One region of the Kitasatospora sp. NPDC101183 genome, then DNA from elsewhere that is predicted to be linked to it. Evidence: predicted binding sites of a transcription regulator. Region 1 holds the regulator's gene; the other holds the start of a gene.
The links. Region 1 encodes HspR, which represses chaperone genes until heat shock. Its sites were predicted from a motif close to TTGAGNNNNNNNNNCTCAA; they were not measured.
Positions count from the first base shown of each region.

Region 2: lon (endopeptidase La) is a predicted target of HspR. The motif match lies at 3,997-4,015, and genes of this name have one in related genera.

Region 1 is NZ_JBIWOW010000008.1:152,334-159,614, reverse strand. Features, by position in the region: gene ACIRRS_RS13255 (heterodisulfide reductase-related iron-sulfur binding cluster) at 1-1,861, opposite strand, end outside; gene dnaK (molecular chaperone DnaK) at 2,181-4,025, shown strand; gene grpE (nucleotide exchange factor GrpE) at 4,022-4,642, shown strand; gene dnaJ (molecular chaperone DnaJ) at 4,789-5,955, shown strand; gene ACIRRS_RS13235 (heat shock protein transcriptional repressor HspR) at 5,972-6,478, shown strand; gene ACIRRS_RS13230 (helix-turn-helix domain-containing protein) at 6,694-7,281, shown strand, end outside.
Region 2 is NZ_JBIWOW010000028.1:14,902-22,182, reverse strand. Features, by position in the region: gene ACIRRS_RS31025 (ROK family protein) at 1-961, opposite strand, end outside; gene ACIRRS_RS31020 (GtrA family protein) at 980-1,510, opposite strand; gene lon (endopeptidase La) at 1,578-3,974, opposite strand; gene ACIRRS_RS31010 (rhomboid-like protein) at 4,134-4,916, opposite strand; gene ACIRRS_RS31005 (response regulator transcription factor) at 5,485-6,222, shown strand; gene ACIRRS_RS31000 (sensor histidine kinase) at 6,311-7,281, shown strand, end outside.

The DNA.
Region 1 (7,281 bases):
CCTTGTTGTGGCGGCCCAGGTAGCACGGGTCGTGGTACGTGATCAGGCCCTCGACGGGGTTGACCGGGACGAGCTTGCCCTCGTCGATCAGGTGCTGGAGCAGCTGGGTGTGGTGGATCACCTCGAAGTGGCCGCCCAGCTGGGGGTACTCGTTGGCGATGGTGTTGAAGCAGTGCGGGCAGGTGGCCACGATCCGCTTGACCGGGGCGTCTTCGAGCGCGGCGTTCAGCGTCTCGACGTTCTGCGCGCCGAGCATCTGGAAGAGGAACTCGTTGCCCAGGCGGCGGGCGGAGTCACCGGTGCAGGACTCCTCCTTGCCGAGGATCGCGAACTTCACGCCCGCGGTGTGCAGCAGCTCGGCGAAGGCCTTGGTGGTCTTCTTGGCGCGGTCCTCCAGGGCGCCGGCGCAGCCGACCCAGTAGAGGTACTCGACCTCGGCCGGGTCGATGTCCTCCCCGATGACCGGCACCTCGATGCCGGTCTCCTTCTTGAGCTCCTTGACCCAGTCCAGGCGGGCCTTGGTGGCCATGCCCCACGGGTTGCCCTTGTTCTCCAGGTTCTTGAGCATCGTCCCGGCCTCGGTCGGGAACGAGGACTCGATCATCACCTGGTAGCGGCGCATGTCGACGATGTGGTCGATGTGCTCGATGTCCACCGGGCACTGCTCGACGCAGGCGCCGCAGGTGGTGCAGGACCACAGGACATCCGGGTCGATGACGCCGTTCTCCGCGGCGGTGCCGATCAGCGGGCGCTCGGCCTCGGCCAGGGCGGCGGCCGGGACGCCGGCGAGCTGCTCGGCGGTGGCCTTCTCGTTGCCCTCGGCGTCCTTGCCGCCGCCGGCGAGCAGGTACGGGGCCTTGCCGTACGCGTGCTCGCGCAGGCTCATGATCAGCAGCTTCGGCGAGAGCGGCTTGCCGGTGTTCCAGGCGGGGCACTGCGACTGGCAGCGGCCGCACTCAGTGCAGGTGGAGAAGTCGAGGATGCCCTTCCAGGAGAAGTGCTCGACCTGGGAGACGCCGAAGACGGCGTCGTCGGCCGGGTCCTCGAAGTCGATCGGCTGACCGTTGCTGGTCATCGGCCGCAGCTCGCCGAGGGCGGTGCCGCCGGTCTCGTCGCGCTTGAAGTAGATGTTGAAGAACCCGAGGAAGCGGTGCCAGGCCACGCCCATCGAGGGGTTGAGGCCGATGGTGATCGCCCACGCGAAGGAGATGCAGATCTTCAGCATCGCGAAGAGGTAGACGAGGTTCTCCAGCGTGCCGTGCGAGAGGCCGCTCAGCGCGGAGACCAGCGGGTACGAGACCAGGTGCTCCGGCCCGTAGGAGTCGACGCCGGCCAGGGCGCCCTCCAGGGCGCGCAGCATCATGATGCAGAGGCCGATGCCGAGGATCGTGTACTCGACGTAGAACGCCTGCCAGGCGATCGAGCCGGCGAAGCGGGACTTGCGGCCCGAGCGCGACGGCAGGCTCATCAGGCGGATGACCATCAGGGTCACGATGCCGATGGTGGTCAGCGTGCCGACCAGCTCGACGAAGAGCTGCCAGATCATCCAGTGGCCGATGATCGGCAGTTCCCACTCGGCGTCGAACAGCTGGCCCATCGCGTTGACGATGGTGAGCACCAGGCTGAAGAAGCCGACGGCGACGAACCAGTGGGCGACGCCGACGATGCCCCAGCGGTTCATCCTGGTGTGGCCGATGAATTCGACGGCGACGGTCTTGACGCGCTGGGCGGGCCTGCCGAAGCGAGTGGAGTCCGCGGCGCCGGTCGTCACCACCTTGAAGATGTGCCACGCCGCACGAAGGGCGAGCGCGGTGCCGATCACGAAGGTGACCAGCGAGATGACGATCGCTGCTAGCTGCATCGGCTCTCCGTCCTCCTGCGGCTCGGGGGGCCAATGGTCCCCACGGGTATTCGGTTTCCGAACTGAGTGTACTGGTCGGTAACTTGCCGGGCCGACGGCCCGGACATTACCGGTCGACAACCGTTCTCCAGAAGGTTCCCAAGCTATGGCGGCAGTCACGCGAGTGACCTCCCGCCACGGCGGAGCCGCCCGGGGAACCCTTTCTCGACATAAGGGCTCAGTAAAGTTGAGCGGCTACCACTCACTCCTGTTGACGCCGCCCGTCGAGTCGTGCATCCTTGAGCCCGTAAAGCTCAACTCTTCCGTGGAGGTATTTACGATGGCACGCGCGGTCGGCATCGACCTCGGCACGACGAACTCGGTCGTCAGCGTTCTGGAGGGTGGCGAGCCCACCGTCATCACGAACGCCGAGGGCGCGCGGACCACGCCGTCCGTCGTCGCCTTCGCCAAGAACGGCGAGGTTCTGGTCGGCGAGGTGGCCAAGCGCCAGGCGGTCACCAACGTCGACCGGACCATCCGGTCGGTCAAGCGCCACATGGGCACCGGGTGGAAGATCAACCTGGACGGCAAGGACTTCAACCCCCAGCAGATCAGCGCCTTCATCCTGCAGAAGCTGAAGCGGGACGCGGAGGCGTACCTGGGCGAGACGGTCACCGACGCCGTCATCACCGTCCCGGCGTACTTCTCGGACTCCGAGCGCCAGGCCACCAAGGAGGCCGGTGAGATCGCGGGCCTCAACGTCCTGCGCATCGTCAACGAGCCGACCGCGGCCGCCCTGGCCTACGGCCTCGACAAGGACGACCAGACCATCCTGGTCTTCGACCTCGGCGGCGGCACCTTCGACGTCTCCCTCCTGGAGATCGGCGACGGGGTCGTCGAGGTGAAGGCCACCAACGGTGACAACCACCTCGGTGGCGACGACTGGGACCAGAAGGTCGTCGACCACCTGGTCAAGGTCTTCCAGTCCGGCCACGGCGTCGACCTGTCCAAGGACAAGATGGCCCTGCAGCGTCTGCGCGAGGCCGCCGAGAAGGCCAAGATCGAGCTGTCCTCGTCCTCCGAGACCTCGATCAACCTGCCCTACATCACGGCCTCCGCCGAGGGCCCGCTGCACCTGGACGAGAAGCTCACCCGCGCCCAGTTCCAGCAGCTGACCGCGGACCTGCTGGAGCGCTGCAAGATCCCGTTCCACAACGTCATCAAGGACGCCGGCATCTCGCTCTCCGAGATCGACCACGTCGTCCTCGTCGGCGGCTCGACCCGCATGCCGGCCGTCGCGGAGCTCGTCAAGGAGCTGACCGGCGGCAAGGACGCCAACAAGGGCGTCAACCCGGACGAGGTCGTCGCCATCGGCGCCTCGCTCCAGGCCGGTGTCCTCAAGGGCGAGGTCAAGGACGTCCTGCTGCTCGACGTCACCCCGCTGTCCCTCGGCATCGAGACCAAGGGCGGCATCATGACCAAGCTGATCGAGCGCAACACCACGATCCCGACCAAGCGCTCCGAGATCTTCACCACGGCCGAGGACAACCAGCCGTCCGTGCAGATCCAGGTCTACCAGGGCGAGCGCGACATCGCCGCGTACAACAAGAAGCTCGGGATGTTCGAGCTGACCGGCCTGCCGCCGGCGCCGCGCGGCCTGCCGCAGATCGAGGTCACCTTCGACATCGACGCCAACGGCATCATGCACGTCGGTGCCAAGGACCTCGGCACCGGCAAGGAGCAGAAGATGACCGTCACCGGCGGCTCCTCGCTGCCGAAGGACGAGGTCGACCGCATGCGCCGCGAGGCCGAGCAGTACGCCGAGGACGACCACAAGCGCCGCGAGGCCGTCGAGACGCGCAACTCCGCCGAGCAGCTCGTCTACTCGACCGAGAAGTTCATCGCCGACAACACCGAGAAGCTCCCGGCCGACGTCAAGACCGAGGTCGAGACCGCCATCGGCGAGCTCAAGGAAGCCCTCAAGGGCGAGGACATCGCGAAGATCCGCGAGGCGTCCGAGAAGGTCTCCACCACCGCGCAGAAGCTCGGCCAGGCGCTCTACGCCAATGCCGAGGCCCCCGCCGGTGCCGCCGCGGCCGGTGCCGAGGGCGCGGCCAAGGAGGACGACGTCGTCGACGCCGAGATCGTGGACGACGAGAAGCCCAAGGGCGGTGCGTCGGCATGACGGACAAGCCGCAGGGCGGCAAGCCCGGCGACGACTCCGCCGCCGAGGAGGCCGTGATCAAGGCCGCCGAGGAGGCCGCCGCCGGCGCCGGCTCGGAGGCCGAGGGCGACGAACTGGCCACCGCCAAGCGTGAGGCCGGGGAGCGCACCGCCGACCTCCAGCGCCTCCAGGCCGAGTACCAGAACTACCGCAAGCGGGTCGAGCGCGACCGGCTGACCGTCCGCGAGATCGCGGTCTCCAACATCCTGGAGTCCCTGATCCCCGTCCTGGACGACATCGGCCGCGCCCGCGAGCACGGCGAGGTGACGGGCGGCTTCAAGTCCGTCGCCGAGTCCCTGGAGACGGTCGTCGCCAAGCTGGGCCTGCAGCAGTTCGGCAAGGAGGGCGAGCCCTTCGACCCGACGATGCACGAGGCGCTCATGCACAGCTACTCCTCGGACGTCACCGAGGACACCTGCGTGCAGGTCCTCCAGCCGGGCTACCGCATCGGCGAGCGGATCATCCGCCCCGCCATGGTCGCCGTCGCGGAGCCCCAGCCGGGCGCCCAGGCGCCCGGCCCGGACGCCGAGTCGAAGTCCGCGGACGCGGACAAGACCGACGGCGGCTCGGACAGCTGACAACCGGTGACAGCTGACAACCTGTGCGCTGCGGAGTCGTACGCCTGCCAATCGGCCGGCCGGCTCCGCAGCGCGCTGTCAACTGGCCCCAGGGGCCGCGCTGTTGACAGCACTGTGACGATGGAACTCGGGAGGTGGCGCAAGCCGTGAGCGGCAAGGACTACGTGGAGAAGGACTACTACAAGGTCCTCGGCGTGCCCAAGGACGCCACCGCCACCGAGATCAAGAAGACCTACCGCAGGCTCGCCCGCGAGTTCCACCCCGACGCCAACAAGGGTGACGCGAAGGCCGAGGAGCGGTTCAAGGACATCTCCGAGGCGTACGACGTCCTCTCCGACGAGAAGCGCCGCAAGGAGTACGACGAGGCCCGCAGCCTCTTCGCCAACGGCGGCTTCCGCTCCGGCGGCGGCCCGGGCACCGGCAACTACAGCTTCGACTTCGGCGACCTGTTCAGCGGCACCCAGGGCGGCGGCAGCGGCGGCGGCAGCGGCGGGATCGGCGACGTCTTCGGCGGCCTGTTCAACCGCACCGGCGGCCGGCAGGCCCAGCCCCGGCGCGGCGCGGACGTCGAGACCGAGGTGACGCTCTCCTTCGAGGAGGCCGTCGACGGCGCGACCGTCCCCCTGCGGATGACCAGCCAGGCCCCCTGCCGCACCTGCAACGGCACCGGGGCCAAGGCCGGCACCACTCCGCGGGTCTGCCCCACCTGCGTCGGCGCCGGCACCGTCAGCCGCGGCCAGGGCGCCTTCGCGCTCTCGGAGCCCTGCAAGGACTGCCGCGGCCGGGGCATGATCGTCGACGACCCCTGCACCGACTGCCACGGCAGCGGCCGGGCCAGCTCCGCCCGCACCATGCAGGTGCGCATCCCGGCCGGCGTCCAGGCCGACCAGCGCATCCGGCTCAAGGGCAAGGGCGCCCAGGGCGAGCGGGGCGGACAGCCCGGCGACCTCTACGTCACCGTGCACGTCGACCCCCACGCCGTCTTCGGGCGCAAGGGCGACAACCTCACCGTCACCGTCCCGGTCACCTTCCCCGAGGCCACCCTCGGCGCCACCATCGAGGTGCCCACGCTCGGCGGCCCCGCCGTCAAGCTCAAGCTCCCGCCGGGCAGCGCCAACGGCCTCACCATGCGCGCCCGCGGCAAGGGCGCCACCCGCAAGGACGGCACCCGCGGCGACCTCCTCGTCACCATCGAGGTCGTGGTGCCGCAGAGCGTCAGCGGTGACGCCCTGAACGCACTGGAGCAGTACCGCGAGGCCACCGCCTCCGACGACCCGCGAGCCGCCCTCTTCCGGGCGGCGAAGGGAGCGTGACGACCAGATGTCCCCGATGACTCCTGACACCCCGATCGGCGCCGGGCTGGGCGAGGGCCTGCCCGGCGAGGGCGCGCGCCGGCGGCGCGCGCCGGCGGCGCCGCAGTACGTGCTCACGGAGGAGACTCCGGTGTACGTCATCTCCGTCGCCGCCGAGCTGTCCGGCCTGCACCCGCAGACGCTGCGTCAGTACGACCGCCTCGGCCTCGTCAGCCCCGACCGCACCGCCGGGCGCGGGCGCCGCTACTCCGCGCGCGACATCGAGCAGTTGCGCGAGGTGCAGCGGCTCTCCCAGGACGAGGGCATCAACCTGGCCGGCATCAAGCGGATCATCGAGCTGGAGAACCAGGTCGCCGCCCTCCAGGCCCGGGTCACCGAGCTCGTCGACTCCCTCGAGGGCGCGGCCACCGCCCTCCAGCAGCGCGAGGCCGCCGTCCACGCCTCCTACCGCCGCGACCTCGTCCCGTACCAGCCGCCCACGCCGCACTCCAGTGCCCTCGTCGTCTGGCGCCCCAAGCGCTGACCGAGCGCCCCCAGCCGCACGCCCCCTGGCCGCCGGCCCCCTCTTCAGGGGGGTGCCGGCGGCCGGTGTGTTGGTGAGAGAGTGCGACTTGCGGACTGCCGTTTTTCTCAGAGACAGTAAACCTCGACCTGGAACCGACAGTCTGACTTTATGATCAGGTGTTCGGAGTATCGGTCGGCCGAAGGTTTTGTCCGGTCTACGACAAGGAGACGAGGATGAGCGGGAGAGAGCAGGCTGGCACCGTACCGGACGGGCTGCACTCCCTGTCGGCGGGCGCCCGTTCCCTATACCTGGCCATCATCCAGGAAAATGGAAAGCCGATCCGGCGAAATGAATATCCGGCAGAGGGCGAGCCTTTCGAAGAACTCATCGAAATCGGGCTCCTCGTCCGCGATCCGGACGAGGCCGGAGCATATGCGGCAATCGACCCCGCCCAGCTCTCCACCCGCCTGAGCTTCGCCTGGCAACGCCAGGCCCTCGATCTGCTGGCACGCGCCGTCGGCCTGCCCGGCGACCTCGGCGACCTCGCCGAAGCCTTTCATTCACGGGGCCAGGAGGGCGGACAGATCGAGTACGTCCGCGGAAAGGCCTTGATCAACCAACGCCTGCACCAGGCCCAGGCGGACGGCCCGGTGGAAGCGCTCGCCATGCAGCCCGGCGGGCCGCGACCGCCCGAGTGGCTGTCCTCGGGCCTGGATTTCGACCTCGAACGGCTGCGCCGGGGCGCGACCATGCGCACGATCTACCACGCCAGCACGCGATACCACCAGCCCACGCGGGACTACGTCGCCCAGCTCTCCGCC
Region 2 (7,281 bases), on a different contig from region 1:
GCCCCGCCCCCGCGAGGGCCTCGCGGGCGGCCGGGTCCCCCGCCGCGGCGCGGTCGGCGACCAGCGCCGCCCAGTCGCCCCGGGCACCGGCGAGGTGCGCCGCCCGCAGGACCGCCGCCCCGCCCGCGTACTGCTCCAGGCAGCCCCGCGCGCCGCAGGCGCAGTGCGGGCCGTCCGGGTGCACGGGTACGTGCCCCAGCTCGCCCGCGTAGCCGCGCGCTCCGCGCAGCAGCCGCCCGCCGAGCACGATCGCCGCGCCGACCCCGGCTTCCGCGGAGATGTACAGGAAGTCCTCCCGCCCCTCCCCGAGCCACCGCTCGGCGAGCCCGCCGAGGTTGGCCTCGTTCTCGATCCGGATCGGCAGCGCCGCGAGCCCCGCCCCGCCGTCCCCCGCCCGCAACGCGGCCCGCAGCCCCGACGCCAGCGGCACGTCCGCCCACCCCAGGTTGGCCGCCCGCTGCAGCACCCCGCCCGCGCCGACGAGTCCGGGCACCGCCAGCGTCAGCCCCGCCGGTGCGAGGCCCGCCTCGGCGACGGCGGCGCGCAGCAGCACCACCAGGTCCGCCAGGACGGCCTCCGGCTCGCGGCCCTCGTTGGACCGCTCCACCCGCCGCCGGGCCCGTACCTGCCCGCGCAGGTCGACCACGCAGGCCCCCAGGTGCCGCACCCCGATCTCCGCGCCGAGCCCGCCGGGCCCGTACGGGTTGAGCCCGAGCGCCGTGCCGGGCCGCCCGACCTTGCCGCTGGGCGCGGCCGGCCCCTCCTCGACGACGAGCCCGGCGGCGAGGAGCTGCTCGGCGAGGGAGGAGACGGCGGCCCGGGTGAGCCCCGTCCCGTTCGCGACCTCCGCGCGCGAGCGCGGGGCCCGGGCGATGACGCCGAGGACGAGGGCGAGGTTGGCCCTGCGCATGCCCTGCTGGCTGGCGGGCCCGGCCCCGAGGCCTTCCGGTTCCCCGCGCATGCTGCTCACCTCACGGCCTCATCGGGCATCCCGTGACATTCCGGGTGCAGCGTAACCGGCATCCTCCACCGGCGACGGCCCGGTGAAGACCCACCGCTGGACGGCCCAGAAGCGGAACAGCATGGCCACGAACGTCCCGACGACCATCCCGCTGAGGAAGTCGGCGACCTCCTGCGCGAGCGGCCCGATGTACGGCTCGCGCAGGTCGAGCAGGTACCGCGAGGCGATCAGCGGCAGGTCGTTGACGGCGATGGCCACCGCGCTGACCAGGGCGAACAGCAGCGGCTCGCGCCGCCGCCCGCAGGTGCGGAAGGCCCAGCGCCGGTTGAGCACGTACGAGACGACGGTGCCGATGACGGTGGCGACGGTCAGTGCGACGACCGGTTTGTGCTCCAGCACGGTGAACTTCAGCTCGAAGTCGATCACCACGGTGAGCGTGAAGCAGAACCCGCCGACGATCAGGAACTTCACCAGCCGCCGGTGCCGGACGAGGAAGGGGCGCAACGGCTGCGGCACCCTCGCCAGGGCTCGCTGCGTGGGGGACGGCACCCGAGCAGTGTCACACGCCCGGGTGCCGTCCGCCCTCCAACGCCGCTGGTCAGGCGGCTCAGGCGGCTCAGGCGGCGGCCACGAGCACCGCCGCCGGCTCCAGCGCCAGCTCCAGCACCTCCCGCACGTCCGCCACGGGGTGGACGGTGAGCCGCTCCAGCACCTCGGCCGGGACGTCGTCCAGGTCGGCCTCGTTGCGCTTGGGGATGATCACCGTGGTGACCCCGGCCCGGTCGGCGGCGAGCAGCTTCTGCTTGACCCCGCCGATGGGCAGCACCCGCCCGGTCAGCGACACCTCGCCCGTCATCGCCACGTCCGTGCGCACCTTGCGCCCGGAGAGCAGCGACGCGAGCGCCGTGGTCATGGTGATGCCGGCGCTGGGCCCGTCCTTGGGGACGGCCCCGGCGGGGACGTGCAGGTGGACGCCCCGGTCGCGCAGGGAGGTGACGGGCAGTTCCAGCTCGGCGCCGCGCGAGCGCAGGTAGGAGAGGGCGATGTGCGCGGACTCCTTCATGACGTCGCCCAACTGCCCGGTGAGGGTGAGCCCGGTGCCGCCGGTCTCGGCGTCGGCGAGCGAGGCCTCGATGTAGAGGACGTCGCCCCCGGCGCCGGTGACGGCGAGCCCGGTGGCCACGCCGGGGACGGCCGTGCGCCGCTCGGCGGGCTCCTGGGCGGCCTCGGGCACGTGGTGCGGCCGGCCGATGAGGGCGCGCAGGTCCTCCGGGCCGACGGCGGCGGGCAGCTCGCGCTCGCCGAGTTCCGTCTGCGCGGCGATCTTGCGCAGCACCCGGGCGATGGAGCGCTCCAGGGTGCGCACGCCCGCCTCCCGGGTGTACTCCCCGGCGAGCCTGCGCAGCGCCTCCTCGTCGACGCTGACCTGGCCGTCGCCGAGGCCGGCCTTCTCCAGCTGGCGCGGGAGCAGGTGGTCGCGGGCGATGACGACCTTCTCGTCCTCGGTGTAGCCGTCGAGCCGGACGAGCTCCATGCGGTCGAGCAGCGGCTCGGGGATGGACTCCAGCACGTTGGCGGTGGCGAGGAAGACGACGTCGGAGAGGTCGAGCTCGACCTCCAGGTAGTGGTCGCGGAAGGTGTGGTTCTGCGCCGGGTCGAGCACTTCGAGCAGGGCGGCGGCCGGGTCGCCCCGGTAGTCGGAGCCGACCTTGTCGATCTCGTCGAGCAGGACGACGGGGTTCATCGAGCCCGCCTCCTTGATCGCCCGCACGAGCCGCCCGGGCAGCGCGCCGACGTAGGTGCGCCGGTGGCCGCGGATCTCGGCCTCGTCCCGGACGCCGCCGAGGGCGACGCGGACGAACGTGCGGCCCATGGCGCGGGCCACGGACTCGCCGAGCGAGGTCTTGCCGACGCCGGGCGGGCCGACGAGGGCGAGGACGGCTCCGCCGCGACGGCCGCCGATCAGCCCGAGCCCCTGGTCGGCGCGGCGCTTGCGCACGGCCAGGTACTCGACGATGCGCTCCTTCACGTCCGTCAACCCGGCGTGGTCGGCGTCCAGCACGGCGCGGGCGCCGGCGATGTCGTACGCGTCCTCGGTGCGCTCGTTCCAGGGCAGTTCGAGGACGGTGTCGAGCCAGGTGCGGATCCAGGAGCCTTCGGGCGACTGGTCGGACGAGCGCTCCAGCTTGTCGACCTCCTTGAGCGCGGCCTCCCGGACCTTCTCGGGCAGGTCGGCGGCCTCGACGCGGGCGCGGTAGTCGCCCTCCTCGTCGGCCGGGTCCCCGTTGAGTTCGGCGAGTTCCTTGCGGACGGCCTCCAGCTGGCGGCGGAGCAGGAACTCCTTCTGCTGCTTGGCGACGCCCTCCTCGACGTCCTTGCGGATGGTGTCGTTGACCTCCTCCTCGGCGAGGTGGTCGCGCAGGAGGGTGAGCGCGTACTCCAGCCGGGCGACCTGGTCGGCCTCCAGCAGCACCTTGAGCTTCTGCTCGGCGGTGACGAAGGGCGCGTAGCCGATGTTGTCGGCGAGTTCGCCGACGCCCTCGATCTGGGCGACCCGGTCGACGATCTGCCAGGCGCCGCGCCCGCGCAGCCACTGGGTGGACAGCGCCTTGTACTCCTTGACCAGCTCGGCGGCCCGGCCGGCGACGGGGGTGCCGACGGAGGACTCCTCGAACGGCGTGGTCTCCACCCACAGGGCGGCGCCGGGCCCGGTGGTGCCGACGCCGATGCGCACCCGGCGCACGGCGCGCACCAGGGCGGCCGGCTCCCCGTCGGCGAGGCGGCCGACCTGCTCGACGGTGGCGAGGGTGCCGGCGGCCGCGTACGAGCCGTCGACCCGGGGGACGAGCAGGACCTGGGGCTTGCCGGGGCCGGCGGCCGCGGCGCGGGCGGCCTCGACGGCGGCGCGCACCTCGGTGTCCTTGAGGTCGAGCGGGACGACCATGCCCGGGAGCACGACCTCGTCGTCGAGGGGCAGCACGGGCAGGGTGAGCGGTGTGGACGTCGATGCCATGATCTCTCCCCGGTCAGTGAACTTGAGTCGACCTGACTAAGGCTTGACGGCCCCCGGATGTTCCCACCGCCTTGTTCGCTGTGAGCGAACACCTGAACCGACTGAACCGGCCCCTGACGACCGTTCGGTTGGGCCTGTCAAAAACGGAGCCCGGCAGGCTCAGCGCGCCGCCGACAACCCTCCGCGCGCCCGCGCGCCGTGGACGGCGCGCGCCGCCGCCCGGCGCGGACCCGCGGTCGGGCCCCGCCGGCCCCGCCGCAGCCACCGCCACAGCGCCACCCCGGCGAGCAGCGCCGCCGGGTGCCCGACCGCGGTGACCAGGTCCCGGTCCTGCGCGATCTGCTGGGCGATCATCACGGAGGCCCCGCCGAGCGCCAGCAGCCGCTCCCGCACGGGCATCAGCCCGGCCACCGCGCCCAGGCAGGCGAGCACGCCGTAGCTGACCCCGATGTCCAGCCGGTCCATCGCGTCGGTGCCCATCCGCCCGGTGGCGACGGCGCCCATCACCACGCCCTGGGAGAGCAGCGTGGCCCCGACGTGCCCGACCGCGAACACGGCCGCCGCCCTCGCCGGGCCGACCCGGCGCTCCAGCGGTGCGAGGGTGAGGGCGAACCCCCACAGGTAGGGCACCCACACCTCCCCCGCGACCCAGAAGCCGCTCAGCACCAGAGCGCGCACAGGATGGTGCAGGAGGTTGTGCCCGTCCGAACTGGACGCCTCCTGGAGGCGCTGCACGAGTTCCGGGTCGGCGAGATTCGCGAAGGTGGTCGTGGTGGCGACGACGGCGAGGTATCCGAGCGTGAACGGATTGCGCCGGGGCGTCGGCACGCGTTCCAGCAACCAGTCGAGGACGTTGGTGCGCAGCCCGTACCGGAACATTCCGTAGGGCACTCCCGTCGTCGCCGGGCCGTACTCCCCGGTATCCCGCCGCAGTCCCGCCATGACGCCTCCGCTCCACGTCCGCAGCCACCGCTTTTGCCCGCCCCGCGCCCAACGTACCGGCGGACGCCGGGGATTCCACCCGGCGGGAGCGTCGTCACGGCGACGTTACGTCGAGGTTCTGAGAGGCACCTGAGAATGGCCCGTGAAGACTGTCCCGGAGTCAGTGAGTCCGATTACCGGAAATTGGTCTGGACCTAGTTCCGGAGAACCCCCCGGCATCCGCTCTGACCGGCGACTTGGCTTCGACTCCATCGCATACGCACCGTTACGCGCCGGAAATTCCCCGGGTAAGGTATCGGCCCGTGCCCACCCCTTCGGTGGGCCTACGGGCGGCCCGGAAGGCCGGCCCACGGGCCGGAAACGTCCGGTCCACCTGCCGGGAAGCATGCGCTGTCCGTACGCTGCGAAGTGCGCGGGAGCAGCGGGCGGCCGACCACCGCCCGCCTCGTTCCCGATCGCGCGACGGGGCGGCGGGACCCGGCACAGTCCACGACGGAACAAGACTACGAGCGGAGCCCGCCATCCCCACAGGTGGCCGGCCCGCAGCCCTGGGGGCGGTGGCGTGACCGTGACAGAGATTCAGCAGGACAACCACAACACCGGCGGCACGGTGAACAGCCAGCGCAGAGTGCTGGTGGTGGAGGACGAGCCCACGATCGCGGAGTCGATCGCGGCCCGGCTGGGCGCGGAGGGCTTCAAGGTCGCCGTGGCCCACGACGGCCCCGGCGCCGTCGACGGCTTCCACACCTGGCAGCCGGACCTGGTCGTCCTCGACATCATGCTGCCCGGCTTCGACGGCCTGGAGGTGTGCCGCCGCATCCAGGCCCAGCGGCCGGTGCCGGTACTGATGCTGACGGCCCGCGACGACGAGACGGACCTCCTGGTCGGCCTCGGCGTCGGCGCCGACGACTACATGACCAAGCCGTTCTCGATGCGCGAACTCGCGGCCCGGGTCAACGTCCTGCTGCGCCGCGTCGAGCGCGCCCAGCAGGCGGCCCGCACGCCCGCGCTCGGCAGCCTGCGCTTCGGCGAGCTGGAGATCGACCACGTGCAGCGCCGGGTCCGCCTCGCCTCCGGCGACGTCCACCTGACGCCCACCGAGTTCGACCTGCTCGCCTGCCTGGCCGCCCAGCCGCGCGCCGTGCTCACCCGCGAGCAACTGCTGGCCGAGGTCTGGGACTGGACGGACGCCTCCGGCACCCGCACGGTCGACAGCCACGTCAAGGCGCTGCGCCGCAAGATCGGCGCCAGCTGGATCCGCACCGTGCACGGCGTCGGCTACGCACTGGAGGCCCCGCTGTCCTGACGGCGCGCCTCGGGCGACGGGCCTCCGGGGGGCCCGTGTCCCGAACCACCGCCCACCTGGACGCACGCGGGGACCGCTCGGGGGACCGATGACCTTTCCACAGCAACGCGACGGGGACGCCGAGGGCGCGCGCCCGCAGACGCTGGCGTCCCGCGCCGCCCGCCGGGTCTGGGCCGACATCCGGCCGCTGGACCCGGTCCGCTCGATCAAGGGCAAGCTCGCCCTGCTGGTGATCGTCTCCGTCTTCCTGGCCACCGGGATGGTGGTCGTCGCGATACGGTCCGAGACCCAGATCCGGATCATCATGGTCTTCTCCATGATCGCCTCGCTGCTGTTCATGCAGTTCCTCGCGCACGGGCTGACCTCCCCACTGCGCGAGATGAAGGACGCGGCCCGCGCCATGGCCTCCGGCGACTACAGCCGCCGGGTCGAGGTGAGCTCCCGCGACGAGATCGGCGAGCTGGCCGTCACCTTCAACGCGATGGCCGCCGACCTCCAGGCCGCCGACCAGCACCGGCGCGAGCTGGTCGCCAACGTCTCCCACGAGCTGCGCACGCCCATCGCCGCGCTGCGCGCCGTCCTGGAGAACGTGGTGGACGGCGTCGTCCAGCCGAACCCGGCGACCCTGGGGGCGGCACTGGAGCAGACCGAGCGGCTCGGCCGGCTGGTCACCCACCTGCTGGACCTCTCCAAGATCGACGACGGCGTGGTCGACCTGGACGCCCGCCCCTTCGAGGTGCGCGAGTTCCTGGACGGCGTGCTGCGCGGCGTCACCGTGGACGGCGCGACGGCCGGCGGGGCCTTCTCCCGGCGCGGCGACGTCCGCCTCGCCCTGGAGGTCAGCCCGAGCGGCCTGACGGGCGTGGCGGACCCGGAGCGCCTCCACCAGGTGGTCGCCAACCTGGTCGACAACGCCTGCAAGCACTCCCCGCCCGGCGGCACCGTCACCGTGCGCGCCCGCCCGGACGGCGAGGAGGGCGGCCTGCTGCTGGAGGTCGAGGACGAGGGCCCCGGCATCCCGCCCGCCGACCGCAACCGGGTCTTCGAGCGGTTCAGCCG